DNA from 4 places in the Streptomyces sp. NPDC086549 genome. Region 2 is predicted to be linked to each of the others. Evidence: riboswitches for the same ligand, from Rfam matches in the RefSeq annotation. Region 2 holds a riboswitch; each other region holds the start of a gene.
What was found. A riboswitch is a leader RNA that binds a small molecule or an ion and turns the genes downstream of it on or off. The one in region 2 is predicted to bind cyclic di-AMP.

Region 1: another riboswitch for cyclic di-AMP. It lies ahead of ACIPSA_RS09975 (NlpC/P60 family protein); the one in region 2 lies ahead of ACIPSA_RS40095 (transglycosylase SLT domain-containing protein).
Region 3: another riboswitch for cyclic di-AMP. It lies ahead of ACIPSA_RS14325 (peptidoglycan DD-metalloendopeptidase family protein); the one in region 2 lies ahead of ACIPSA_RS40095 (transglycosylase SLT domain-containing protein).
Region 4: another riboswitch for cyclic di-AMP. It lies ahead of ACIPSA_RS24590 (M23 family metallopeptidase); the one in region 2 lies ahead of ACIPSA_RS40095 (transglycosylase SLT domain-containing protein).

Annotation. Positions count from the first base shown of each region.
Region 1 covers NZ_JBIVBS010000002.1:728,246-731,590, reverse strand. Annotated here, with positions in the region: gene ACIPSA_RS09980 (tellurite resistance/C4-dicarboxylate transporter family protein) at 1-447, opposite strand, end outside; gene ACIPSA_RS09975 (NlpC/P60 family protein) at 513-1,721, opposite strand; cyclic di-AMP (ydaO/yuaA leader) riboswitch at 1,730-1,902, opposite strand; gene pcrA (DNA helicase PcrA) at 2,166-3,345, shown strand, end outside.
Region 2 covers NZ_JBIVBS010000017.1:199,481-202,825, reverse strand. Annotated here, with positions in the region: gene ACIPSA_RS40100 (polyprenyl synthetase family protein) at 1-946, opposite strand, end outside; cyclic di-AMP (ydaO/yuaA leader) riboswitch at 1,577-1,760, shown strand; gene ACIPSA_RS40095 (transglycosylase SLT domain-containing protein) at 1,764-2,258, shown strand; gene ACIPSA_RS40090 (HAD family hydrolase) at 2,279-3,085, opposite strand; gene ACIPSA_RS40085 (FAD-dependent oxidoreductase) at 3,284-3,345, opposite strand, start outside.
Region 3 covers NZ_JBIVBS010000003.1:748,736-752,080, reverse strand. Annotated here, with positions in the region: gene ACIPSA_RS14335 (TetR/AcrR family transcriptional regulator) at 1-109, shown strand, start outside; gene ACIPSA_RS14330 (SGNH/GDSL hydrolase family protein) at 153-938, opposite strand; gene ACIPSA_RS14325 (peptidoglycan DD-metalloendopeptidase family protein) at 1,119-2,096, opposite strand; cyclic di-AMP (ydaO/yuaA leader) riboswitch at 2,101-2,260, opposite strand; gene ACIPSA_RS14320 (alpha-galactosidase) at 2,566-3,345, opposite strand, start outside.
Region 4 covers NZ_JBIVBS010000007.1:426,984-430,328, forward strand. Annotated here, with positions in the region: gene ACIPSA_RS24580 (dihydrofolate reductase family protein) at 1-950, shown strand, start outside; tRNA gene ACIPSA_RS24585 (tRNA-Met) at 1,000-1,073, shown strand; cyclic di-AMP (ydaO/yuaA leader) riboswitch at 1,415-1,574, shown strand; gene ACIPSA_RS24590 (M23 family metallopeptidase) at 1,582-2,622, shown strand; gene ACIPSA_RS24595 (aldo/keto reductase) at 2,751-3,345, shown strand, end outside.

The sequences.
Region 1 (3,345 bases), on a different contig from region 2:
GGCCAGCGTGGCGCCCAGTACGGCGAGCCCCTGGGTGGCCACGCAGCACAGGAACACGGAGCCGGGCATGTGCCGGTGCCAGTGGTGCACGACGAGGCTGAGCAGCACCGGCCAGAGCACCGCGGCAAGGGCGAGCAGCGCCGCGGCCAGAGCCTGCCACCCCAGCGCCGAGAAGCAGGTTCCCAGCACCGAGGTCGCGGCGACGGCGGTGAGCGCGCCCGGCGTCCGGGCCTCGGCCGCCCACCGCTCCCGTTCCCACAGCAGCCCCACGCCGAAGTCCACCGCCAGCGCCAGCCACGCGACACAGGTCATCGCGAGGGCGACCAGGGACACGGCCTCGTAGCCCGCCAGACGCAGCCCCGTCGACACGATGCCGGTCGCCATCACGGCGGCCCCGGCCGTCGGCGGCCGCCGCTTCCACCAGACGCGCAGGGAGGAGGCGGGCATGGCCCGATGCTAGGGAGCCGTGTGCGTCTTTCGGGCGGGGCACGCGGGCGCGTGCCCCGAAAGACTCAGGCCGGTCGCACCACGCTGTGGATGATCGACTCGCCGCCGTAGTAGATCGACTCCTCGCGGACGTAGGCGCCGGGCTTCGGGGCGTGGATCATCATGCCGTTGCCGATGTAGAGGCCGACGTGGCTGATGTCGTCGTAGAAGAAGATCAGGTCGCCGGGTTTTGCGTCGGCGAGGGAGACCGTGGTGCCCGCGTCGACCTGGTCCCAGGTGGTGCGGGGGAGGTTGACTCCGGCGGCCTTCCAGGAGGCCTGGGTGAGACCCGAGCAGTCGTAGGACCCGGGGCCGGTGGCGCCCCAGACGTACGGCTTGCCGATCTGCGCGCGGGCGAAGGCGATCGCCTTCTCCGCCTTGGTGGTGTAGGTGGAGTCGGAGGTCGAGCCGGTCGAGCCGGTGGAGGTCGACGAACCGGACGAACCCGTCGAACCCGTGGAGGTCGTCGAGCCCGTGGAGCCGGCCGTCTGCTGTGCCGCCTTCTCCGCCGCCGCCTTCTCGGCCGCCGCCTGCTGCTTCGCGAGCTCCGCGGCCTTCCGCGCGGCCTCCTCCTGCTTCTGCTTCTCGATCGCCGCGAGCCGCGCCTTCTCCGCCACCGTCAGCTTGGACAGCAGCTCGCGCGCCGTGGCGAGCTTCGTCTGGACGGTGGCCTTGGCGGTCTTCAGTTCGTCCTGCGACTCGGTCAGCGTTTCGAGGCTCTGAGTGGCCTCCCGCCGCTTCTTCATGGTCGCGGACTGCTGGGTGACGTAGTCGTCGACCGCGTCCTTCTGGCGTGAGGTCAGCCGGCCCATCAGCTGGGTCTGGTCGAAGTAGTCCTGCGGGTCGTCCGCGAGCAGGAAGGTGGCGGTGTCGGGCGCGGCGGCGCCGGTCCGGTACTGGGCCGCGGCGAACGAGCCCAGCTCCTCACGCGCCTTGTTCAGCTTGTCCGTGCGCCGGGCCACGTCGTCCAGCAGGGAATCGACGTGCTTGCGCTGCTTGCCGGCCTGCTCCTTGGCCGCGTTGTACTTCTCGGTGGCCGACTCCGCCTGGCGGTAGAGGTCGTCGACCTTCTTCTCGACCTCCTCGACGCTCGGCTTGTTGCCGTCGGCGGAGGGGGTGGCTTCGGCCGTCTGGGACAGCAGGGCGACCGAGGTGAGGGCGGCGGTGGCGAGGGCGGGGGTGCGTATGCCTGCTACGCGGGTACCTGCGGGGCGCGACTTGCGGTGCGACGCCAAGAGAGGCGACTCCTTCCGTGTTCCGCCTACCGAGTTAGCTGTCGGGTTCGGGCGGGTGGTTCGGAAGGGTTGCCCTACGGTCCTTTTCCCGAAGGAGAGTTGGACCGATTCACCCCAAGGTCGGTGGGTCCCCGGCTCCGGCTGCCGCGAGGAGGCGCGCCGGACTCGGCGGAGGCCGCGCGGCCCGGCGACGTTCGCCGGTGGGTGTCGTACGGCCCGCCCGAGACGGTAGCCAACTGGTGTGGCCCGTGTGAAGGTTGATGGGCGATATGCCCGATACATTTTTGTGACCTGAGGGTGGGATTCCGTCCGCGTGACGGCACGTTTCCGGAGCGTGAGGCTGTTGTCCGGCTCACAGGCCGGGAAGATCCCTTGCGTGCGGGGCCGGCCTTGTTCCCGGGGCGGCGGTCGTTTGTCGGTGGGGCGCCCTAGACTCGGAGAGCGATGAGCAGCCTCTTTGACGACAGCTTCCTGGCGAGCCTCCAGGCCCCCCGCGGCCACGAGGAGGAACCTCCGCCGCCGCCCGAGGACGATTACGCTCCGGAACCGGTTCCGGACGATCTGTTCGGGGGGAAGTTCGACGCGCCGCCGGACCGGGACCAGTACTACCGCGACGGCGCCCCGCGCCCGGTGCTCGACGCCGCCGCGCTCCTGGACGGGCTGAACGAGAACCAGCGCGCCGCCGTCGTCCACGCCGGCTCCCCGCTGCTCATCGTGGCCGGCGCCGGCTCCGGCAAGACCCGTGTGCTCACCCACCGCATCGCCCACCTGCTGGCCGAGCGGAACGTGCACCCGGGCCAGATCCTCGCGATCACCTTCACCAACAAGGCCGCGGGCGAGATGAAGGAGCGCGTCGAGCAGCTCGTCGGTCCGCGCGCCAACGCGATGTGGGTGATGACCTTCCACAGCGCGTGTGTGCGCATCCTGCGCCGCGAGAGCAAGAGGCTCGGCTTCACGTCGTCGTTCTCGATCTACGACGCCGCCGACAGCAAGCGTCTGATGGCGCTGGTCTGCCGCGACCTGGACCTCGACCCCAAGCGCTTCCCGCCGAAGTCCTTCAGCGCCAAGATCAGCAACCTGAAGAACGAGCTGATCGACGAGGAGGACTTCGCCGCCCGGGCCGCGGACGGATTCGAGAAGACCCTCGCCCAGGCCTACGCCATGTACCAGTCGCGGCTGCGCGAGGCGAACGCCCTCGACTTCGACGACCTGATCATGACGACGGTCAACCTGCTGCGCGCCTTCCCGGACGTCGCCGAGCACTACCGCCGCCGCTTCCGGCACGTCCTCGTCGACGAGTACCAGGACACCAACCACGCCCAGTACGCCCTCGTGCGCGAGCTCGTCGGCACCGCCGAGCACCCGGTGGACGTACCGTCCGGCGAGTACGACCTCCAGCCCGCCGAACTGTGCGTCGTGGGTGACGCCGACCAGTCGATCTACGCCTTCCGGGGCGCGACGATCCGCAACATCCTCCAGTTCGAGGAGGACTACCCGAACGCGACGACGATCCTCCTGGAGCAGAACTACCGCTCCACGCAGACGATCCTCTCCGCTGCCAACGCGGTCATCGAGCGCAACGAGTCCCGCCGCCCCAAGAACCTGTGGACCAACGCGGGCGCGG
Region 2 (3,345 bases):
GCAGCGGGGCCAGTGCCGCCCGCGCGTCCTCCGCGTAGCGCACGGTGTCGCGCCGGGCCTGCTCCAGCGCCGGATGCGCCCGCAGGCCGGCCAGCGCCTCGGCGTGGCGGGCGTCGTCGGTCAGGTCGGAGTCGAGGAGCTCGCAGAGCGCGATGTCCTCGGCCAGCCCCAGCCGCGCCGCCCGCTCCCGCAGCCGCAGCACCGGAAGCGTCGGGATGCCCTCCCGCAGATCGGTGCCCGGCGTCTTCCCGGACTCGTGCGAGTCGGACGCGATGTCGAGCACGTCGTCCGCCAGCTGGAAGGCGACGCCGAGCCGTTCGCCGTACTGGGTCAGCACGTCGACGACCGTCTCGTCGGCCCCCGACATCATCGCCCCGAACCGGCACGACACGGCCACCAGCGACCCCGTCTTGCCGCCCAGCACGTCCAGGTAGTGCTCGACCGGATCCCGGCCGTCCGACGGCCCCGCCGTCTCCAGGATCTGTCCGGTGACCAGCCGCTCGAACGCGAGGGCCTGGACCCGCACCGCCTCGGGGCCGAGGTCGGCGAGGATCTGCGAGGCGCGGGCGAACAGGAAGTCACCCGTGAGGACGGCGACCGAGTTGCCCCAACGGGTGTTCGCGCTGTCCACCCCGCGGCGTACCGCCGCCTCGTCCATCACGTCGTCGTGGTACAGCGTCGCGAGGTGCGTCAGCTCGACGACCACGGCCGAGGGCACGACACCCGGCGCGTACGGGTCACCGAACTGCGCCGCGAGCATCACGAGCAGCGGCCGGAACCGCTTCCCGCCCGCCCTCACGAGGTGCTGCGCGGCCTCCGTGATGAACGGGACCTCGCTCTTGGTGGCTTCGAGCAAGCCTTCCTCGACAGCGGCCATTCCGGCCTGGACATCGGCTTCCAGAGCCTGGTCCCGCACGCTCAGCCCGAACGGCCCGACGACGGTCACGTGGGGTCTCCTGTCTGCTGGTGTCTGCTGGCGATTACACGGTTTGTCGATAGGTCGCTGCCATCACTCAAGTCAGCGTATCCGGTCAGGTTTCGATCACCGATAGCGCCCACGGTTACAGCCCAGGCGGTATCGGATCACGACCGGTATGTTCATGATCAGGAGATATGGTTCGATATTTATAGATTCACCACGATGTGACACTTTTCGTTCCTATATACCCGGTCTCCATGTACCCGGTGCCCACACCTGATCCACGTACCCGATCCATCGGACACGGTCCTCCGTCTGGCCGAACGAGGGCCGCCCCGACCACGGCCCACCACCCGATCCGGCGGTCGACCTCCCGGAACCGACCGGATCCGCCGTGACCTGCATGTCCGTTTCGCCGCGATTGTTATTCCGTGAGTTGGGTCACGTGGCCCCGATGGCGCACCGCACCCCCGACACCCGTTCCACCCTTTGCCCGTAAGTCAGTTGAGGCTTGGCACCCGCAAAGGATCAAGTACCTCATACGTATCAGACCAAGGTCAAATGGTGCGTTCTGTGAATCAGGTACTTGTTCCCGACATGTGCTCTCGCATAGCTTCCGAGCCTGTCAGGCGGACGCCTAATCCTGCCGCCGCCCGACGTAACCCATCGACGAACTCATTCGCGTAGGCAGGAGCGGGGGAACCAGGTAAGTCGCCGGGCCGGACGACACACGTCGCACGGAACGGCTAGGGGTGAAGTCGTGCCGCCTCACGGAGGCACGGCCGGGCACCTCCCCGCCCGAACCCGACAGCTCACCTCGCAGGCGACGGAGAGGAACTTCGCCATGCCTGCTGCCGCTCAGCACATCAGCACCCGCACGTCCCGCCTCATCCGCAAGCTCGCCTTCGCCGGCACCGGTGTCACGGTGCTCGCCGTCCCGCTGGTCTGCGCGACCACCGCCTCGGCCGCCCCGACGGCCACCACGGCCACCACGCCCGCCACGACCTTGGCCGGGTACCCGAACAACCTCGACGGCTGGATCCGCGAGTCCCTCGCGATCATGGCGGAGAAGCACATTCCGGGCACCTACAACGGCATCTACCGCAACATCATGCGTGAGTCCTCGGGCAACCCGCGGGCCATCAACCTGTGGGACTCCAACGCGGTCAAGGGCATCCCGTCCAAGGGCCTGCTCCAGGTCATCGACCCGACGTTCAACGCGTACCACGTGGCCGGAACGTCCTTCGACATCTACGACCCGGTCGCGAACATCACGGCCGCGTGCAACTACGCGGCCGCGCGGTACGGCTCCATGGACAACGTCAACAGCGCCTACTGACAGGCCCTGACTGACGCGGGTCAGGCGAAGAGTCTCTCGAGGACGACGGCGATGCCGTCGTCCTCGTTCGACAAGGTGACCTCGTCGGCGACCGCCCTCAGTTCGGGGTGGGCGTTGGCCATCGCCACTCCGTGGGCGGCCCACCGGAACATCGGGATGTCGTTGGGCATGTCCCCGAAGGCGAGGGCCTGTTCACGGCTCAGACCGAGGTGTTCGGCGGCCAGCGCCAGGCCCGTGGCCTTGGTGATGCCGCACGGCTGGAGCTCGACGGTCCCTGGCCCCGACATGGTGACCGTCGCCAGCGAACCCACGACTCCGCGCGCCGCGTCCGCCAACTCGTCGTCGGACAAGGACTGATGGCGGAGCAGGACCTTGCTGATGGGTTCGCACCAGAGGTCGTCGCGCCGCCGGACCCGTACGGCGGGCAGGGTCGGATGGGGCATCAGGTACCCGGGCTCGATGAGCGTGAGCCCATCCACTCCGTCCTGGTCGACGGCCGCGAACACCTGTCCCACCTCGGCCTCGATCTTGCCGAGCGCGGTCTCGGCGAGCTCCCGGTCCAAAGTGACCGACCACAGCAGACGGTCCGCGCCGGCGTCGTACAACTGCGCGCCCTGCCCGCACACCGCGAGCCCCTTGCCGCCGAGGTCCTCCAGCAGCGGCCGCACTCTCGGCGCCGGGCGCCCCGTCACCACGAGGTGCTGCGCGCCGGCCTCCACCGCCCGCGCGAGCGCCGCGCGGGACCGGTCGGAGAGGGTGTCGTCACCGCGCAGCAGCGTCCCGTCCAGGTCGGTGGCGATGAGTGTATAAGCGGGGGGAGCGGCCATGATCAGAGAATACGGACACCACGCCGCTCCGACTCACCCCCGTCCGGCCGCCTCACTCAGCCCCAAGTGGTGCCCGCGGGCTCCTTCCCTCCCCGTCTTCCCTCCCCATCGTGGTCTTCGCCATGATCAAGCCCCGCGGCTGTCGACAACGCTCGTGATCAATACACCCAGGGCCTGGGCCGGCGGCCCGGACGGATGTCAGCCGTGTGCCGCCACCAGGTGCTTCGCCAGCCGCGGGGAGGCGAACTCCGTGCCGCAGA
Region 3 (3,345 bases), on a different contig from region 2:
GTCCTATGCGGGCGCGGTCCCGCGGTCCCGGGCGCAGCAGTGGGTCGACGAGGCCCTCGCCCGGGAACTCGGCCTGGACCGGGAAGCGTTGACGGCGCCGGAGCGGTGAACGCTCCGGCGCCGTCACGCCGTGCACCGCGAGCGGCGCCCTTTCAGGCGACCGAGGCGATCCGCATCTTGATGTCGTCCGGGGACAGCGTCCCCTTCGCCGTCACGTGGTCTCCCGACGACTCCCCGCGCAACCGCCGCCCGATCCACGGGACCAGGTACTCACGGGCCCACTGGACGTCGTCGCGGCGCACGTCGAGGGTGCCGCGGGGCGGAAGCGGAGGCCAGGGCTGGTCCGGCTCGGCCGGGATCTCCAGGCCGAGCACCTGGCCCGCCCGCAGCGCGACGCGCGTGTGCCCGTCGGACGAGAGGTGGAGCCGGTCGCCGTCCCAGGCGCGCCGGTCCTGGAGGGTCTTCAGGGACCAGAGGTCGAGCACCGGGCAGCCGTACCGGTCGGCGATGGCCCGGACGTGCCCGTTGTACGTGGCGATCTTGCCGCGCAGGTGCTTGAGCACGGGCACGCCACGGGTGTCGAACCCGGTCGTCACCATGACCGTGCCGACCGCCTCGGTCAGCCGGGCGACCGCCCGCTCGAAGCGCTCGGCCACCTCGTCCGGGTCCCCGCCGGGGCGGAGGATGTCGTTGCCGCCCGCGCAGAAGGACACCAGGTCCGGCGCGAGTTCCACGGCCTGCGGGAGCTGGTCGGCCACGATCTGGTCGAGCAGCTTCCCGCGTACCGCGAGGTTGTTGTATTCGAAGTCGCCCTCGGGCCGCCGGTCCGCGAGAAGCACCGCGAAGCGGTCGGCCCAGCCGACGAATGCCCCGTCCGGGCCGGGGTCGCCGACGCCCTCGGTGAAGCTGTCCCCCACCGCCACGTACGACCCGATCACTGATCTGTTGTCACTCTTCGAATCGTCTGCCACATCGGCCCATGATTCACCTTCGGATGTGACCTACGCGACCGTAAGAAGAGGTTGACGAACGGTGAGATAAGACACTCTTAAATAGTTTGCCAACGAGGGAATAGGGCCCCGCCCAGGCGCGTTGAGGCGCACCGGCGGGGCCGGCCGTCACGCGACGGGGGCGCCGTGCGAGCGGAGGTAGCCGACCGGGTCCACGTCCGAGCCGTAGTTCGGCGTGGTGCGGATCTCGAAGTGCAGGTGCGGGCCCGTGACGTTGCCGGTCGCGCCGGAGAGGCCGACCTGCTGGCCCGCGACCACGGTCTGGCCGGCCGAGACGGAGAGCTGGGACAGGTGGGCGTACTGCGCGTAGTAGCCGTCGTCGAGCTTGATGACGACCTGGTTGCCGTACGCGCCGCCCCAGCCCGCGGAGACGACGGTGCCCGCGGCCACGGCCTTGACCGAGGTGCCGGTCGGGACGACGAAGTCGACGCCCGTGTGGTAGCCGCTGGACCACATGCCGCCCGGCACGTGGTAGCCGGTGCCGACGGCGGCACCCGTCACCGGGAGGGTGTACCCGGTCGAGACGCCGGCGGTCGTGGTCTGGGCGTTCTGCGTCGACACGTCCGACGCGGAGGAAGCGTCCGGCGCGAAGGAAGAGTTCGACGCGGCGGAAGCGTCCGACGCGGACGACGACTGCGCTGACGACGACTTCGCGGACGAGGCGGAGGAGGACGACGGCCGCGAGGGGTTCGAGGACGAGGGCGTGGCGCTCGGCGCGGCCTTCTTGCCGAGGGCGAGCTTCAGACCGGGGTGGATCAGCGACGGGTTGTCGCCGACGGCCTCGCGGTTGTCCCGGTAGAGCCGGTGCCAGCCGCCACGGACGTTCTGCTCCTCGGCGATCCTCGACAGGTAGTCGCCGGTCTTCACCGTGTAAGTGCGCGCACCCGAATGCACCGGCGCGGCCTTCTTCTCGAACGTCGGAAGCGACTGGACGGCCTTTTCGGGAGCGGACTGCGGAGTGGCCGCATGGGCACCGGCGGCCCCGATCAGCGGCAGCGCCAGCGCGGCGCCACCGGTACCGGCGACGGCGATCCTGCGGGTGAAGCGGCGGGGCTTGGGGCGGCGGTGCTTACCCTTCGCGGGCATGGCGAATTCCTCTCCGGCGCCTGCGAGGTGAGCTGTCGGGTTCGGGCTGGAGCTGCCCGGCCGCGCGCGGAGCGCGACTTCACCCCTAGCCGTCCCGGAGACCGGGACAGGCAGTCATACCTGGTGGGTCCCCCGCTCCTGCCGTACACGGGTGATTGTGTGGGGACTCCGGGCGGCGGCAGGATTCGGCGTTCCGTCCGGATTGGGGCGAACGTAAGCGACCGGGATGCGGAGCGACAAGCAGAAAATTCCCTGTGTCCGTGTTTCACATGATCCGTTACGGGAATTCCCGGTCACCCTCCGTGAATTCCCGCGGCATTTCCCTGCTCAATCCCCAGGGGAAGCAGGCGAATTACGTAGGCATGACGCGCGACGGACGGTCACGGATATGACGCTCCTCACGCACCGTCTTCCAGGCCCCTTCATTCCGGAGCGAGTTTGGATGAATGGGTCAATCCGGGCATGCCACTCAGATGCGCCGGAAACGGAAGACCGCCGCGTCGAGATCGCCCCGCAGCCCGGTACGCAGCCCGTGGTGCAGCAGTACGGCACCGCGATGCACTTCGCCCGTTTCGCGGCATTCGTACGAAGCCGTCGGGTCGAGGCCGCGCAGCCGCAGCGCCGGGGCCGGCTCGCCGTACCGCTGGGCCTGGAGCCAGGCGAGTACGACGGCCTCGTCCCCGCGCACGTACTGCACCGCACTCAGCCCGCCCTCCGGCGGCCGCAGCCGGTACAGCTCGCCGTGCTGCACCACCGGGCGGATGTCCTTGTAGAGCTCCACCCACTCCCGGGCCTCGGCGAGTTCACCCTCGGTCCATTCCGCGAGGTCGCCGCCGACCCCGAGGACGCCCGCCATCGCACTCACGAAGCGGAAGCGCAGCGAGCTGACCCTGCCGTTGAGCTGGTGGTTCGGGCTGTCGGTGACCCAGGCGGCCATGATCCGCGCCGGGTGGATCTGGCTGAAGCCGTGCTGGATGGCGAGCCGGTCGAGCGGGTCGGTGTTGTCGGAGGTCCACACCTGGTCGGTACGGCTCATCACACCGAGGTCGATCCGGCCGCCGCCGCCCGAGCAGGACTCGAACGCGACGCCCGGGTGGGCCGCCCGCAGCCGGTCCAGGAGGGCGTACAGGGCGCGCACATGGTCGACCCAGAGCCGCTGCGGGTACGGGTCCCCGGGCCAGCCCGCGTCGGTGAAGCAGCGGTTGAAGTCCCACTTCACATAGTCGACGGGGGCACTGGAGAGCAGGCT
Region 4 (3,345 bases), on a different contig from region 2:
TCAACTCGCCCGAGCGGCGGGCCGCCCGCCTGGCCGCAGGCCGGCCCGAGTACCCCCTCAAGGTCACCGTCAGCGGCTCCGGCGATCTGGACCCGGACGCGAAGTTCTGGCACACGGGCGGCGAGAAGGTCCTCTACACGACGGAGAAGGGCGCCGAACGCGCACGGGGACTCGGCCTCGCCGCCGACATCGTCCCGCTGGGCCCCGACCTCGACTGGCGAGCACTGCTCACGCACCTGTACGCGGAGCGCGGGGTGCGCCGCCTGATGGTCGAGGGCGGCGGCACCATCCACACCCAGCTGCTGCGCCAAGGCCTCGCCGACGAACTCCAGCTGGTCCTCGCCCCGCTCTTCGTGGGGGATCCGGGGGCGCCCCGGCTGTTCGGCCCCGGGGGCTACCAGGGCGGGCGGCTGCGGCTCGCGGAGACGCGCCGCATCGAGGACGTCGTGCTGATGCGCTACGAGCCGACAGCGCCCGGCACCGGGGCGTCGGTCACCGCGGCGGACCGGCACTGGATGCGCATCGCCTGCGAGCTGGCGGCGCTGTGCCCGCCCTCGGAGACGGCGTTCAGCGTGGGCGCGGTCGTGGTCGCCGCGGACGGGACCGAGCTGGCGCGGGGCCACTCGCGGGAGGGCGACGACCCGGTCGTGCACGCCGAGGAGGCGGCGCTGGCCAAGATCGACCCGGCCGACCCGAGGCTGGCCGCCGCCACGGTGTACAGCAGCCTGGAGCCCTGCGCCCGGCGGGCCTCGCGGCCCGCTCCCTGCGCGCGGCTGATCCTGGAGGCGGGGGTACGGCGGGTGGTCACCGCATGGCGGGAGCCGGACACGTTCGTGGCGGGGGCCGACGGCAGCGGGCTGCTGGCGGGCCAGGGCGTCGACGTCGTCGTACTGCCCGAGTACGAGGGCCGGGCCAAGGCGCCGAACCGCCATCTGCTGGCCCGCGAATAAACCCGTGCACTTGCACCCCTGAGCATGGCGTATGCTTAAGGCACACCGACGCGGGGTGGAGCAGCTCGGTAGCTCGCTGGGCTCATAACCCAGAGGTCGCAGGTTCAAATCCTGTCCCCGCTACTCAAGGCTCAGGGCCGGAATCCAGTACACGGATTCCGGCCCTGAGTGTTTGCTGTGTTTTCTGTGTGTTCCGTGAACCAGCCCGTGGACCGGCCCGTGAACCAGTCCGAATATCACGAAGAGTGACCGGATGGCAGCCCTCCGCGTAACATCCGAGTCACCATCAAAACCGCGGTGACTCATGTACCGCGGTCAACTCGCCCGTTTTTCGCCGGTCATGGCGTGTAAGTCCCGCACGAAAAACATTAACGATCAAGCAGAACAGCTTGGAATCTGACACGGGGGTCTATTAACGTTCGATAACGCAGCGCGGTCGTCCCAGCCGTCACAAGAGTCGGCTCCGTGCGCACGCGCCGAATCCCGCGAGGGAACCGGGGAACCACCACCTTGGGGTGAATCACGCGGAAGCCGCCGTGGAGCAACGGCCGGTATACGCGCGTAGGAGACCTTCCTGCTCCGAACCCGTCAGCTAACCCGGTAGGCGGCGGAAGGAAAGGAGTGCGCCCGCGTGGCGTCCAACCGGCCTGCCCCCACAGCCCCGTTCGTGCCGAGTGAGCACACCGAGACCTTCGGTTACGGCAGCTACCGCACCGACGAGGGCCCCTGGGAGGAATGGAACCCCACCGAGGAGTCCATCAGCCCGGTACGCGGCCGGCACCGCGTCGCCAAGCAGCGCGGCGGCGGCGGACTCGCCCGCAGCTCCACGGTCCTGGGCGTCGGCGTCATAGCCGCCGTCGGCGCGGGCGGCATGGCCAGCGCCAACACCGGCAAGCCGCCGGTGTCCATCTCCATGCCCGACCTGCCCTCCGTCGGCTCCCTGCTCGGCGACGACGCCTCCTCGGACGCCCCCAAGGGCTCCGCCACCCCCCTCAGCAACGTCGGCATGACCTCCGCCGACAGCGCCCAGGGCGCCTCCGACGCCGGTGAGGCGCTGCGCAACCGCATCATGGCCCAGGCCGAGAGGCAGCAGGGCCAGGTCGACAGCAAGGCCGCCGCCGCTGTCGTGGCCGCCGCCGACAAGCAGGTCGCCGACGCGGCCGCCAAGGCGGAGAAGGCCGCCGCGGCCAAGGCCGCCGACAGCAAGGCGGCGGCGGAGGCCGCGGCCAAGAAGAAGGCCGAGGCCGAGCGGCTGGCCCGGCTGGCCAAGCAGTACACGCTGCCGACCTCCTCGTACACGATCACCTCGACCTTCGGTGAGGCCGGCGCCATGTGGTCGTCCGGCTACCACACCGGCCTCGACTTCGCCGCGCCCACGGGCACGCTCATCAAGGCCATTCACAGCGGCACGATCACCGAGGCGGGCTGGGCAGGCTCCTACGGCTACCGCACGATCCTCACCCTCGACGACGGCACCGAGCTGTGGTTCTGCCACCAGTCCTCGATCAGCGTCTCGGTCGGGCAGAAGGTCGGCACCGGCGACGTCATCGGCCGCGTGGGCGCCACCGGCAACGTCACCGGCCCGCACCTGCACCTGGAGGTCCACCCCGGCGGCCAGGCCACCGGCATCGACCCGATGACGTGGCTCCGCAGCAGGGGCGTCAACCCCTGAGACACCTCTTCGATCCCCGGCAGTCCTGACGACACCCCCCCGACGTCAGGGCTGCCGGTCAGGTGTTTACGGGATCTTTGCGGGTGCGTCCGGAATCTTCCGTTCTGCTGTGGCCGTTGTCACAGAACATGACTTCCCTTCGTAAACTCGGCTCCTCCGACCTCGAGGTCTTCCCGCTCGCCCTCGGCGGCAACGTCTTCGGGTGGACCGCCGACGAGGCCTCCTCCTTCGCCGTCCTGGACGCCTACGCGGCCGCCGGCGGCAATTTCGTCGACACCGCGGACTCCTACTCGGCGTGGGTCGAGGGCCACACGGGCGGCGAGTCCGAGACGATCGTCGGCAAGTGGACCAAGGCCCGCGGCAACCGTTCCGACGTGGTGATCGCGACCAAGGTGAGCCAGCACCCCGATTTCCAGGGCCTGTCCGCCGCGAACATCAGGGCCGCGGCCGACGCCTCCCTCCGCCGCCTGGACACCGACTACATCGATCTCTACTACACCCACTTCGACAAGCCCGAAGTGCCGGTCGAGGAGATCATCGGCGCGCTGGACGAGCTGGTGAAGGCGGGCAAGGTACGGCACATTGCCGCCTCCAACATCACCCCGGAGCGCCTCCAGGCCTCCCTGGACTTCTCCGACCGCGAGGGCCTGGCGCGGTACGTGGCGCTCCAGCCGCACTACAACCTCGTCTCCCGCGACACCTACGAGGGCCCCCTGCAGGACG